3 regions of the Cupriavidus sp. GW823-FHT07A04 genome follow, and region 1 is predicted to be linked to each of the others. Evidence: predicted binding sites of a transcription regulator. Region 1 holds the regulator's gene; each other region holds the start of a gene.
What was found. Region 1 encodes FNR, which switches genes on or off when oxygen is low (the NO sensors DNR and NnrR bind a similar motif). Its sites were predicted from a motif close to TTGATNNNNATCAA; they were not measured.

Region 1 (4,564 bases):
TGCCGGTAGGCAATGATCGCCAGCGTCTCCATCACGGCGCGGGAGTACTTGGGCGGCTTTTCAGGATTCAGCCGATCCAGGTATTCACGCATGACAGGGCGGCTCTGGAAACGCCAGCCACTGGCCAGTGCCACGAGTTCCACGCCGCGTTGCTCCCAGTCGCGGCGCAGCTCTTCGAGCAGCACACGAATGGTGTCGGCACCGACGTCGTCGGCAAACAGCCGGCGCAAGTCATTGACGCGCAAGGGTTCCTGCGCGCAGATCAGCGCGGTCTCGAGGACGATCTTCGCCTCTTGGGTATTCATGTTGATTGCGTGCAGCCTGTCTTTGCACCTGCGCCCCGGTTGATCCCGGGCGCACTGGAGATTGCGGGTTCAGCGGTAGGGATTGCCACCGCCATCTGGCCGCGCAGCCAACCGCATGCTTGATGCATGCCAGCCGTGCGCCTTCTTTTATTGCATCGGGTGCCGGACCTGACCGGCAGGAGATCGCCCGGCCACCGGCATTATCTGCCAGTCGACGGAGCCCTTGCGTCGCGCCTTCCCCCTGATGTGGCGGACCTGTCCGGCGCGGCGTTTATCATCGAACGCGCCGGGTGCAAGAAAATACGGATATCGGGCCTGCCGGCCTATTTCACCCCGCCCTGCCGTAGCTGGTCTTTTGAACCGAATCTTTTGAACCGGACGGCGGATGGGGAACGGTCCCTGGCGCTGATGCCTGCCTGGGTGTTCCTGGCATGCATCCCTGAGCAGCGGATGCTACCTGACGATGCCACGATGAAATACGTGCGCGATATCGCTGTTCTTGCGATTGTATGGCATTCCCTGGCAAACCTGCAACCGATTCGCACAGCTACCTCAGCGAAGAAGTGACAGATACACCACGAAGCAGCGCTTCAGAAGACCAGGCAGAATCCATGCGCGGCAAGCGTCTCAGGCAAAAGCAGCGCGCGCGCCACCCCGGCCAAGCCAAAGGCCACCACCGCAAGCCCAGCGCCAGCCCGCAACGCCGGGCGCCGCGAAAGCTGCCTGAGATAGCCGGACAGGCCCGAGATCACCAGCAGGTTCGGCAGGGTGCCCAGGCCAAACACGGCCATCACCAGCGCGCCCGACGGGGCATTGCCGGCCAGCAACGCCATGGCAAGAGCACCGTACACCATGCCGCACGGGACCAGCCCCCAGGCTAGCCCCATGCCGTAGCGGCGCAGCAACCGGCCCTGCCCATGCGCCCGGGCCACAGCCGGCAAGCGCGCCCCGACGGCACCAAGGCCGCGCAGCAAGCCACCCGCGCCCCGGGCGGCGAGCCGCTCCAGCCAACCCGTACCCATGGTGCGCCCGCGCAACATCCACAAGCCCGACAGCACCAGCATTACACTGCCGACCCCGAACAGCCAGCGCTGCAGCGGCAGGTACTGCGTCTTCCAGACGCCGGCGCCAAGGGCGCCCAGCAAGCCTCCCAGCACCGCATACATGCTCAGCCGCCCGGCATGCATGACAAGCAGTTCCAGCAACCAATGGCCGGGACGCCGGAGCACCGTGGCAGGCACGCGCGCAACGCCGCCCTGCTCCGCCGCCAGCGCGATCCCGCCGCACATGGCGGCGCAGTGCACGCCGCCCAGCAATGCCAAGGTAAATACGCTGATAAGCACGCCTATGGTCAACTTCTCCTCCCAATCACACAATCGCAACGTCTGGCGCGGTAAAATGCGGCGAACGCGCCCCCGCAGCTCCAAGAGGCGCTATCAACATGAGGCCTTGCGCCCGCGCACACCAGCGCGCTCGCACAACATGACGACGGGCACGGCAAGCCGCGCTGCACAGATAGCGCACTGCCGCAAGACCCGCGCGCCAGGCCGATGTGGATAGCGCTTCCAACCGACGACTCTCAACGTCAAGCTCTCAACTCAATGCGCCCGCCACATCGCGCTTGACTGACTGCGCTAAACCGACAGGCCCCAATTGCTCACCACCATTCCCATTACCGAGATGTCGCCCCGCTGCTCCACTTGCTCGCTCGGCCAGCTCTGCCTGCCCGTCGGCATGTCGCAGCAGGACCTCGAAAAGATGGATACGCTGGTCCAGGACCGGGTGCGCGTACGCAAGGGCGAAACCCTGTACCGCCTCGGCGATCCTCTCACCGCCGTCTACGCGATCCGCTTCGGCACGCTCAAGACCCACCTGACAATGGAAGACGGCCGCTCGCAGATCACGGGCTTCCACCTTCCCGGCGAAGTCGTCGGCCTCGACGGCCTTGGCGAGATGCAGCATGCGTCGGACGCCACCGCGCTGGAAGATACCGAAGTCTGCGTGGTGCGCTTTGGCGATCTCCAGACGCTGTCCAACGTCCTGCCGTCGCTGCAGCATCAGTTCATGCGCCTGATGAGCAAGGAGATCTCGCAGGACCAGGTCATGTTGATCACGCTCGGATCGATGCGCGCCGAGGAGCGGCTTGCCGCTTTCCTGATCAACCTGTCCGAGCGCTTGTCCGCGCGCGGCTATTCGGCCTCCGAGTTCGTGCTGCGCATGAGCCGCGAGGAAATCGGCAGCTACCTGGGGCTCAAGCTCGAAACCGTCAGCCGCCTGTTCTCGCGCTTTGCGGAAGCCGGCCTGATCCAGATCCGCCAGCGCCACGTCAAGCTGGTCGACATGGTGGGGATCAAGCAGATCGTCAACAAGTCCTGCTGACCTGCACGTCGCGCGCCGCCCTCGCCCGCGGCGGCTCGCCGCGATGCCGCGCCTGCTGGCCTGAACCGGCAAGGCGCGCATCGCAATCACTCCAGCTCGTCCGTGTCCGCCAGCCGCGTGGGCATGGTGTACAGCGTCAAGCCGCTCGACAGCGCGCACAGCACCCACGCGATCAGGAAACCCACGGTGTAGACCGCCTCCCGCGATGCCTCGACCGGCTGGCCGAAGAAGCGCAGGTCGCCGGGATCGACCATGGAGAATACCAGCGCGGTCGTCAGCCCGGCGACCAGGAAAGCGGGCCACAGCACCCACATCAGCCAGCGTAGCCTCATGATCACCTCGCTTGCGCCGCGACCGGCGCTGCCTGGCGTGCCGCGCTGCCCGCCTTCTCAACCACCAGGCCGTGGCGCGCCACCCCTTCCTCAATGGGCGGATCCGGATGGGTCATGGCCAGCCAGATCGTGACCCCGCAGGCCACCATGGCCACGAACGGCCCACTCATCAGCAGCCACGGCCATGGCTCCTTCCACCAGGGATTACTTTGCTGCGTCATCTGGCCTCCTCTAGATCTAGATCGCGTATGTTGCGTACGGATTGGTGCAACCAGCGTCCCTGCCGCCTCATAGATTGCGCGGCACGATAAAGCTGGTGCTCTGTCGAATCTCCGCGCCATGGCTCCCCGCGCCCTCGTCGGGCACCGCGGTCACTGTGACCTCGATCTTGTGCGTGCCCTGCGCCGCGGACTCGATCGGCACGCGCACCCGGATGGGAATCAGGCGATTGGACGTGGGCTCCAGGTTGCCGGCAGCGTGATCATATTCCACGGCCAGGCCCTTGAGCTCATCGCTGCCCGCGCTGACGGCGACGCGCATTGGCGCCTCGGTCGTGTTGATCAGCTGCAGCCGGTACACGTTCTCGATCCAGCGCCCTTCCACTTCCCGCCCCAGCGCGCCGCGGTCGCGGATGATATCGACCTTGAGCGGCGTGCGCATGGCCAGCGAGGCCATGAAGCCGGCGACCAGCGCCAGCCAGATCACCGAGTAGATCACCGTGCGCGGCCGCACCAGGCGCTTGCGCGCCACGGTCTCGGAGAGCGCGCTGCGCATGGCGTTCTCGGACGTATAGCGGATCAGCCCGCGCGGGTAAGCCATCTTGTCCATGACCTGGTTGCAGGCGTCGATACAGGCGCCGCAGCCAATGCAGTCGTATTGCAGGCCATCGCGGATATCGATGCCAGTAGGACAGACCTGCACGCAGATGCTGCAATTCACGCACGAGCCCAGCCCGGCGGCCTTGTGGTCCGCCTTGCGCGAGCGGCTGCCGCGCGGCTCGCCGCGGCCCACGTCATAGGTGACCACATAGGTGTCGCGATCCACCATCACGCTCTGGAAGCGCGCATACGGGCACATGTACTTGCAGACCTGCTCGCGCATGAAGCCGGCGTTGCCCCAGGTGGCAAACGAGTAAAACAGCATCCAGAACGTCTGCCACGGACCCAGCGAGAGGCTCAGCACCTGCGCGCCGAGCGTGCGAATGGGCGAGAAATAGCCGACGAAGGTAAAGCCCGTCCATAGCGCGATCACGATCCAGAGCGTGTGCTTGGTGGCCTTCAGGCGCAGCTTGCGCACGCTCCAAGGATCGCCGTCCAGGCGGATGCGGGCAAAGCGGTCGCCTTCCACATGCCGCTCGATCCACATGAAGATCTCGGTGTACACCGTCTGCGGACAAGCGTAGCCGCAAAACAGCCGCCCCGCGATCGCCGTGAAGAGAAACAGCGACACCGCGGAGATCACCAGCAGCACGGCAAGGTAGATCACGTCCTGGGGCCACAGCACCAGGCCAAAGATATAGAACTTGCGCGCGCCGAGATCGAACAACAT
Region 2 (4,564 bases), on a different contig from region 1:
CTCCCCGTATGGCGTTAAATCCCGGGCCCCCTGCCGACAAAAGCGGAAGCAGGGCGCCGCTGGCCAGACTCGTTTGGTTGGCGCGACCGGACAGGTAAATGGCGGAATTGGACAGTCACGCGCTTTCTAGGCTAGTCACGATGTGCAAGCTGCTGTACCAGCCAAACGGCTGAGAGTTCGGCGCTTATGTACGCTGACGCACGCCTGGGCTCAGTCACAAGTCCGTGCCGATGGCCAGGCGGAGGTGGCTGGCCAACTGGTTATCCGCAGGGGACCCGCGCACTCGTCCTTGACGCCCGTTCGCGTTCTCGACTATTCTTGCCGGATGCCGACCGCTGAAAAGCGGGCTCGGCACGCATGACAAGTACAAGTGATCGACGCACCTTGGTAATTGGCGTAAGCCGCGTCATCCGCGTCATCCGCACCGCTTCCCACACACCACGCAATGCACCAAGCCACCTGCTTCCACCGCCGCGCCGCCGATGCCTCCCGCATCGCTGCAGCCGTGCGCGTGCCGGCAGCAGGTCGCGCGCTGGGTACCGCCATTGCTCTAGTTGCACCGGCCCTGTCGGCGCCGCGTCTTTCCTCCTCGCTACTGCTAGACCTACTGATCGGTTGCCGGGCCTAGTGCCTAGTGGCAGTTCGGCAGCCTCGCGCCACCCTTTTTCCGCATCGGCTTTCTGACGCCTTCGCTATTGAGCGTTTCAACGCCCTGGCGATCCTGCGTCCTGCTTTTTGCCTTTTACTTTTTGCTTTTTGTCTCTTGCATCTTCCCGCGAGGAAGGAGAACCGTCATGATGTTGCGCAACCCCGCCACCAAATACCGCCCTGCCACTACCGTAGATATCGCCGACCGAACCTGGCCCGCCAAGCGCATCACGCGCGCGCCGGTCTGGATGAGCACGGATCTGCGCGATGGCAACCAGGCCCTGATCGAGCCGATGAACCCGCAGCGCAAGCTCCGCTTCTTCGAGCAACTGGTCAAGATCGGGTTGAAGCAAATCGAAGTGGCGTTCCCCTCGGCCTCGCAGACCGATTTCGATTTCGTACGGATGCTGATCGAGGAAGACCGCATCCCGGACGACGTGACCATCGTGGTGCTGACCCAGGCGCGCGAAGACCTGATACAACGCACCATCGAATCCGTGCGCGGCGCCGCGCGCGCCGTGGTGCACCTCTACAACCCGATCGCCCCCGCGTTTCGCCGCATCGTGTTTGGTGCGAGCCGCGAGGAGGTCAAGGAGATCGCGCTGGCGGGCACCCGCCTGATCAAGGCGCTGACCGACGGCATGCCCGAGACGGCATGGACCTACGAATACTCGCCCGAGACCTTCAGCATGACCGAGCTGGATTTCTCGCTCGAGGTTTGCGATGCGGTATCCGCGATCTGGCAGCCTAGCGCCACGCGCCCGCTCATTCTCAACCTGCCGACCACGGTGGAATGCAGCACACCCAATATCTTCGCCGACCAGGTCGAATGGATGCACCGGCATCTTGCACGGCGCGCAGGCATCGTACTGTCGGTGCACCCGCACAATGACCGTGGCACCGCAGTGGCAGCCGCCGAGCTTGCCGTGATGGCGGGCGCCGATCGCGTGGAAGGCTGCTTGTTTGGCAATGGCGAGCGCACCGGCAATGTCGACCTGGTGACGCTGGCGTTGAATCTCTACACGCAGGGCGTGGACCCCGAGCTCGATTTTTCCGACATCGATGAAGTGCGCCAATGCGTGGAGGATTGCAACCAGCTCCCCGTGCATCCGCGCCACCCGTATGTGGGCGACCTCGTCTTCACGGCCTTCTCCGGCTCGCACCAGGATGCGATTCGCAAGGGCTTCGCGCAGCAGAAGACGGATGCGATCTGGGAGGTGCCATACCTGCCGATCGACCCGGCCGACCTTGGCCGCAGCTACGATGCGGTGATTCGCGTAAACAGCCAGTCCGGCAAGGGCGGCATGGCCTACCTGCTGGAACAGGTGCACGGCATCTATATGCCGCGCCGCCTGCAGATCGAGTTCAGCCGCGCGGTGCAGTCGATGACAGACGAGAGCGGGCTCGAAGCCAGCGCCGATGACTTGTATGGCTTGTTCAAGCGCGAATATCTCGAACATGAGGCGCCGCTGCGCTATATGGGCCATCAGATGGTGTCCGGCAACGACGGCCAGGTGGAGATCGAAGTGGCGTTGCTGCGCGATGGCGAAGCGCTGCGCGCGCGCGGCCGGGGCAACGGCCCGATCGATGCATTCGTCAGCGGCCTCAAAGGCGCGCTGGACATGCCGGTGCGCGTGATGGATTACCACGAGCACGCGCTGTCGTCCGGCGCCAATGCTGCCGCGGCCTGCTATGTGGAAGTGCGGGTAGGAGACTCCGCCACGGGCTTTGGCGCTGGCATCGACGCCAGTATCGTCACGGCATCGCTCAAGGCCGTGGTGTCGGGCGTGAACCGCCACCTGCTTGCGGCCAGCCAAGTGCGGCGCGAGCAAGCCCTGGCCGATTGATGCCGCCCGCGCCCGGGCTCAAGGCCTCGGCGCAGAAAAACCGGTGTGCCCCGCCCCCACGGGGCACACCCGGAAAGACGCCCTTGCGGGACGCCCACGACATGCTCGTTGCTTGACTGTATGCACAGCGTAAGGCGGGTGCAAACTTGCCGCCACGAATATTTGCGCATGTCCTTAGAAGCCCGGCCCGGGATTGGAAATGCGAAAGCGCGCTGCGCGGCTCGTGCGCAAGCAGCCCAGCGCGGGCCGGGACTGTAGCAACGCGGCGACGCATGCGCATGCGCGCGCCACCGATGCCCATCTTCTTGCTTTCGGTCAAGGCTCAACCGGAAACGCTGCGCCAAACTGTGCGTGAAGTTTCCTAAAACACGAGCCAACCATCATGAAGAAGCACCTGCATATCCGTCTGTGCACCACTGCCATTGCCACCCTTGCCGTGCTCGGCGCCGTTGCCGCAACGCCTGCCGCTGCCGCCGATGAAGCGCAGGGCAACTGGATGGTGCGCTTGCGCGGCACCTATCTCGACATGGCCGGCAAGTCCGACCCGATCGGCGGCGTTGGCGCCTCGGACCGCATCACGGTCAACAACAAGTGGATTCCGGAACTCGATGTCACCTACTTCTTCACGCCGCACATCGCCGCCGAGCTGGTGCTGACCGTGCCGCAGAAGCAGAACGTCTACCTGGATGGCAACAAGATCGGCTCCTTCACCCATCTGCCGCCGACGCTGCTGGTGCAGTATCACTTCATTCCCAACGGCACCTTCCGCCCGTATATCGGCGCTGGCCTGAACTTCACGCGCATCTGGGGTGCCGACATTGCCAACAATTCGCTGTCGCTCGACAGCTGGAGCGTGGCGCCGGCCCTGCAGATCGGCATGGACTACAAGCTCACCAAGAACTGGTTCCTCAATGCCGACGTCAAGAAGGTGTGGCTGTCGAGCGATGTGAAGGCGGCCGGTGTGAAGGTCTCGAACGTGAGCCTGGATCCGTGGCTGTTCAGCATGGGTGTGGGCTACCGCTTCTGACGAATCGCGGTACGTCGCTCCACGGCACAACGAACGCGCGGCGGATCCCGCGTCAGGTTCTGGCTTGGCGCGGGATCTGCCGCAATGCGTTGCGACTCAAGCCATAGAAGCGCGCGACCACGGCCATCTCCGAGCCAGCATCCAGCAGCGCTTGCGCTGATTTCCGGCTCCGCAGTATCTGCGGGATGCTGGCGAGGAAAACGCTCGCCACGTCCGGGTCGAAATGCGTGCCGGAACCTGCCGAGACAATCGACAGCGCATCGTCGTCGCTCATGCCGGGACGATAGCAACGCGACTCCGTCATGGCATCGAACGCATCGGCGAGCGCCACGATACGCGCGGCCAGCGGGATCTCCTTGCCGGCCAGGCCGCGTGGATAGCCCGTGCCGTCGAAACGCTCGTGGTGATGGTGCGCGACCTGCGATGCCAGACGCATCAGCACGTCCGCACTGCCCGCGAGGATGTTCGCGCCGATCTCTGCATGCCGCTCGATCACCTGCCGCTCTTCGGGGAGCAGCTTGCCAGGCTTGAGCAGTACGGCATCGGGGATGGCAAGCTTGCCCACGTCGTGCGCCGGCGTAACGAGCCGTATGCGCTCGCAGTGCGCCGCATCCAGCCCCAGCAGATCGGCAAGGCAGGCGGCGATCGTCGCGGTGCGAACGAGATGGCCCGATGCATGCGGGTAACGCAAGCAGCCAGCGAGCGTCAGGCTGGCCAGCGTCATAACCGCATGGGGATTCGTAGTCATGGTGCTGAAGCTGGGCGAAGCGCGAGATTCTATGCCTGTCGAGGCATATCGCCAATAGCTGATGGCGAACCGCCTTCGTGGCCACGCACTTCGCCTGCCTCAATCCATGCTGAGACTGGCCTATGCGGTGTTTCCGGAACGGCACAATATGTCAGCCAAGGTCAGGGTGTTCCTTGACTTCCTGGTGGCGCATTTCGAGGGGAAGCCGGCCAAGGCGCGTGGCGGCCCGACCGCGTGGTGAGTGAGGGATGCAAGGCACCGGCGTCCCCGCTCGCACGGGAACGCCGGCAGGAG
Region 3 (4,564 bases), on a different contig from region 1:
CACGGTGGCGGCTGCAGCCGCCGCTGCTCCGGCCGCTCCCGCAGCTGCCCCCGCTGCCGCTGCCGCCGCACCGGCTGCTGCAGTTGCCGCGCCGGCTTCCGCCGAAGTAGGCAAGAAGGTCTACGAACAAGTCTGCGCCGCCTGCCACGCAGCCGGTGTTGCCGGTGCGCCGAAGTTCGGCGACAAGGCAGCCTGGGCACCGCGCCTGAAGGAAGGCATGGACGCCGTGCACGCCTTCGCCCTGAAGGGCAAGGGCGTGATGCCGCCGAAGGGCGGCTACGCCGGCCCCGACGCCGACGTGATGGCCGCAGTGGACTACATGGCCAACGCTTCGAAGTAAGCGCAAGCAGCTCTCAACAAAAAAGCCCGCGGCATGCCGCGGGCTTTTTGCTTTCCGGTGTGACTCAAACCACGCGCGAGTAGCGCTTTGGCATCGGCAAAGGCGTACCTACATCAGCGCTCCGGATGGCAGCGGGCTCGGTGCGCCGGGCATCTTCGCGCAGGAAGCCGTCGAACACCATGGCCAGGCGGCGCACCAGCAAACGCCCCAGCGGAGTCACCTCGATGCGGCCAGGCTCACAGCGCACCAGCCCGTCTTCGGCCAGCCGCGCCAGCTCCGCAAGCTCATGCGCGAAGTGCACGGCAAAATCGATGCGGTGGCGCGCTTCGACCGCCGCCATATCCAACACGCCATTGCACATCAGCGCGCCAATCACATCGCGCCGCAAGTGATCTTCGTCGCGCATGGCGAAACCGCGCATCACCGGCAGCACGCCGGCGTCGAGGCCACTGTAGTAGTCATCCAGCGTGCGGGCGTTCTGCACGTAACGGCCCGCCACTGCGCCGATTGACGAAACGCCGAAGCCGAGCTGGTCATGGCCGGCGTGGGTGGAATAGCCCTGGAAGTTGCGCTGCAGCCGGCCCTCGCGCTGGGCCACGGCGAGCGCGTCGTCCGGCAGCGCGAAGTGGTCCATGCCGATGTAGACATAGCCCGCGGCGGTCAGCTGCTCGATCGTGCCGACCAGGATGTCGAGTTTTTCGGCGGCTGCCGGCAGTGCGCTTTCATCGATGCGCCGCTGCGGCTTGAACACGTGCGGCAGGTGCGCGTAGCTGTACACCGAGAGCCGGTCCGGGCGCATCGCCAGTACCTGCTCCACGGTGGTGGCAAAACGCGCCGTGGTCTGGTGCGGCAGGCCGTAGATCAGGTCCATGCTGACCGAGCGGAAACCCAGCCGGCGCGCGGCGTCGACGACCGCCTGCGTCTCGGCCAGCGATTGCACGCGGTGGATGGCGTGCTGGACCTCGGCGTCGAAATCCTGCACGCCCAGGCTGATGCGGTTGAAGCCAAGTTCGGCCAGCAGCGCCATCTGTGCGTCGCCGATGCGGCGCGGGTCGATCTCGATCGAGTGCTCGCCCTCGGGCAGCAGGTGGAAGTGCTGGTGCAGCGCATCCATGACCCGGCGCATCTCGGCGGGATCGAGGAAGGTCGGCGTGCCGCCGCCCCAGTGCGACTGCACCACCTCGCGCCGCGTGCCAAGCTGCTGCGCCACCAGCGCCATCTCGCGCGCCAGGTAGTCCACGTAGCGGGCGCTGCGGCGGTGGTCCTTGGTGATGATCTTGTTGCAGCCGCAGTAGTAGCAGATGTTCTCGCAGAACGGCACGTGCACGTACAGCGAGAGCGGTGCGGCGGCTTTGGCCGTGTTGGCGGCGTGGGTGGCGCTAGCAGCGCAATCGGCCAGCGCCTGCTGGTAGTCCTGCGCGCCGAAGCCGCCGTGGAAGCGGTCCGCCGTCGGGTAGGAGGTGTAGCGCGGGCCGTTGATATCCATGCGGCCCGCCAACGCGCGAAAGTCCGACAAGGCATGCCGGTCCGGCGCTGCCGCGCCCCGTCCCGCCGGCTTGCCGGTGCAGGCGGCGCCGCACTTGCCGGAGCAGGTGCGGGATTGGCTCGGGACGGCAACGGGGACGGGCATTGCGTTGGGGAACTGGGCGGGGGCAGTCGCAGCCATGGGGCGGCCTTTGTCGTGGATTCGATGACCCATCGTAGGGCGCGCCGCCCGCGCCTGCGTTGACCGGGGTCAAGCCGCGGCCCATGACATGCCGCGCGCCACGGCCGGAACATGGCCGGCGTCATGCCAGCGTCACCTGGGCCGTATAGGCTGCGCGGCGCTCTCCCCAATCATGCAATTGCTCTGCACCTGGCCTCGCGGATTCCCATGCACGCTTCTTCCCTGATCGCCAACCCCGCACGACCGCCGCGCCGCCGGGTCCTGGCCGCACTTGGCAGCGCCATGCTGGCGCCTGCCTCCTTGCTGGCGCAGGCGCCGCCGCGCCGCCCGCTGGTGATCGGCCACCTGGTGGACCGGGGCGGCGCCCAGGCCGACCTGGCGCGCGACTACCTGGCGGGGGCCAAAGTGATGTTCGATGCGACCAACGCCGGCGCGCGGGAGCCGCGCGTGGTGCATGTGGTGCGCGAGGTCGACGCCGATCCGCGCGCGGCCACCGCGCAGGCGCTGTCGCTGGTTGACGGGGAGCGGGCTGAATTGCTGTTCGGCCCCAGCGATGCCCTGCTGCCGGTGCTGGCCGCCTCGCCCGAGCTGGCCCGGCGCGGCGTGCAGATCGTGGCGCCGTTGTCAGGCCTGTCGCTCGCGGCGGATCACGTCTGGTACACGCGGGCCGACTACCGCAGCGAGCTGGATGCGGCCATCCGGCAGTTGCGCAGCTATGGCCTCAAGCAACTGGTGCTGGCCGTGGCGCCGGATTTTGCGGCCGGCAGCCTGGCTAGCGGCACGCCGTGGCGGCGCCAGGCCGAGCAGGAGCCGGGACTGCAGGCACTCACGCTGGATGCGGGCAAGGGCAGCGACGCCGGCGCGGTGGCGCAACGCATCGCCGCCGCGCGCCCGGCCGCGGTGATCGTGGCGGGCGATACGCTGGCCTATGGCAACCTCGGCCGCGCGCTGGCGGCGCGGGGCTGGTACGGCTTCCTGGTGGGCTTGTCGGCGGTCAATTCGCTGGCGGCACGCGAGATTCTTGGCGCCGGCTACACCGGCGGCATCGTGTTGACGCAGATCGCCCCCGGGCCGCAGGACCTGACCCTGCGCGTGGTCAAGGAGCACGTGGGCCGGATGAAGCAGTTCCTGGACGAACCCGCCTCGCCGGCCACGCTGGCCGGCTATATCGGCGCGGCCTGGCTGGTGCGCACGGCGCTGGCCGCGCCGCGCGGGGCCACCCCGGCGGACCTGCGGCGCGCGCTGCAGGCCCGCGTCGACGTGGGCGATTTCGTGCTGGATTTCACGCACGGCTCGCGCGGCTCGCAGTATGTGCAGCTTGCGGCAATGGGGGGCGGCACGGCACGGTGAGCGGTAGCGCTGGCACCGGGCCGCCCGCGGCTCAGGCGCGCGGCAACACGATGCGCACCCGCAGGCCGCCCTCCGCCCGGTTGGCCAGGCTGAGCTCGCCGCCGTGGCGCGCAACGATATCCGCGGCAATCGACAGGCCCATGCCGACCCCGCCGGTGGCACGGTTGCGCGAGGATTCGAGCCGGTAGAACGGCTCCAGCACGCGCGCCATTTCCTCCGGCGGAATGCCGGGGCCGCTGTCGCACACATCGATCACCACCCGCTCGGGGCTGTCCGCCAGTTCAATGCACGCGCTGCCGCCGTAGCGGTGCGCGTTCTCGACCAGGTTGACCACGGCCCGGCGCAGTTCAGCCGGATAGGCCAGCAGCGGCTCGGCGTCGCCAGACAAGGTGACGTCCTGGCCGACTTCCGTGGCATCGTCCACCACGGCCTGCAGCAAGGCATGCACGTCCACCCGCTGGCGCGGCGCGGCGGCGCCGTCGCGCTCGCGCAGGTAATACAGGGTGGCATCGATCAGACCATTCATCTCCGCCAGGTCCTGGCGCAGGCGATAGCGGACCTGGTTGTCGTCGACGCCTTCGATGCGCAGGCTCATGCGGGTGAGCGGGGTGCGCAGGTCGTGGGACACGGCAGCCAGGAAGCGCGATTGCTGTGCCAGCTGGGTGCGGATGCGCTGCTGCATGTGGTTGAAGGCCTGGGCTGCGGCGCGAGCCTCGGCCGGGCCGCTGTCTTCGTCCAGCGGCGGGGCATGCACGTCCTGGGCCAGCCGGCCGGCGCTGCTGGCCAGGCGCTGGACCGGCCTGGCCAGCAATCGCGCGCCCACCCAGGACGCGGCCACAATGGCGGCGAGCTGGAACAGCTGGCCCAGGCGCGGCGGCCCAAGACCGTGCGTGCGGCGCGGGCGGCGTGGCGGCACTGGGGCCCCGGCTCCGCCTTGGCCGTTGTCCGCGCGCGCCTCGGCATCCGGCGGCGGCGGGAACTCGCCCCGCCGCCCCTCTTCACCCGGGGGCGGGGGTGGCGGCATCTCGTCGCTGGGAACGAAGTTGAACCCGGTATGCCCCGGGCGCGGGAACACGCTCTCGATGACCGTGACGCCGAGCAGGTGCACGGCCAGCATGATCGCGGCCATCACCAGGAACAGCCGGATGAACATGGAGTCGTGGCGGGCCACCCAGCCCGCGCGCTCAGGCTTCGACGGCACCGGTAAA

Region 2: the regulator FNR is predicted to act here: its motif matches at 2,801-2,814, upstream of AC1Q7Q_RS07910 (OmpW/AlkL family protein).
Region 3: the regulator FNR is predicted to act here: its motif matches at 2,066-2,079, upstream of hemN (oxygen-independent coproporphyrinogen III oxidase).

The regions. Positions count from the first base shown of each region.
Region 1 covers NZ_JBXAHA010000009.1:22,698-27,261, forward strand. Annotated here, with positions in the region: gene scpB (SMC-Scp complex subunit ScpB) at 1-305, opposite strand, end outside; gene AC1Q7Q_RS16690 (hypothetical protein) at 432-872, shown strand; gene AC1Q7Q_RS16695 (sulfite exporter TauE/SafE family protein) at 896-1,660, opposite strand; gene fnr (fumarate/nitrate reduction transcriptional regulator Fnr) at 1,959-2,684, shown strand; gene AC1Q7Q_RS16705 (hypothetical protein) at 2,771-3,016, opposite strand; gene AC1Q7Q_RS16710 (membrane protein) at 3,019-3,237, opposite strand; gene ccoG (cytochrome c oxidase accessory protein CcoG) at 3,305-4,564, opposite strand, start outside.
Region 2 covers NZ_JBXAHA010000004.1:10,790-15,353, reverse strand. Annotated here, with positions in the region: gene leuA (2-isopropylmalate synthase) at 798-2,495, shown strand; gene AC1Q7Q_RS07910 (OmpW/AlkL family protein) at 2,878-3,522, shown strand; gene AC1Q7Q_RS07905 (HD-GYP domain-containing protein) at 3,575-4,270, opposite strand; gene AC1Q7Q_RS07900 (hypothetical protein) at 4,377-4,511, shown strand.
Region 3 covers NZ_JBXAHA010000018.1:147,616-152,179, forward strand. Annotated here, with positions in the region: gene AC1Q7Q_RS28730 (c-type cytochrome) at 1-340, shown strand, start outside; gene hemN (oxygen-independent coproporphyrinogen III oxidase) at 405-2,006, opposite strand; gene AC1Q7Q_RS28740 (ABC transporter substrate-binding protein) at 2,214-3,356, shown strand; gene AC1Q7Q_RS28745 (ATP-binding protein) at 3,388-4,564, opposite strand, start outside; gene AC1Q7Q_RS28750 (response regulator) at 4,541-4,564, opposite strand, start outside.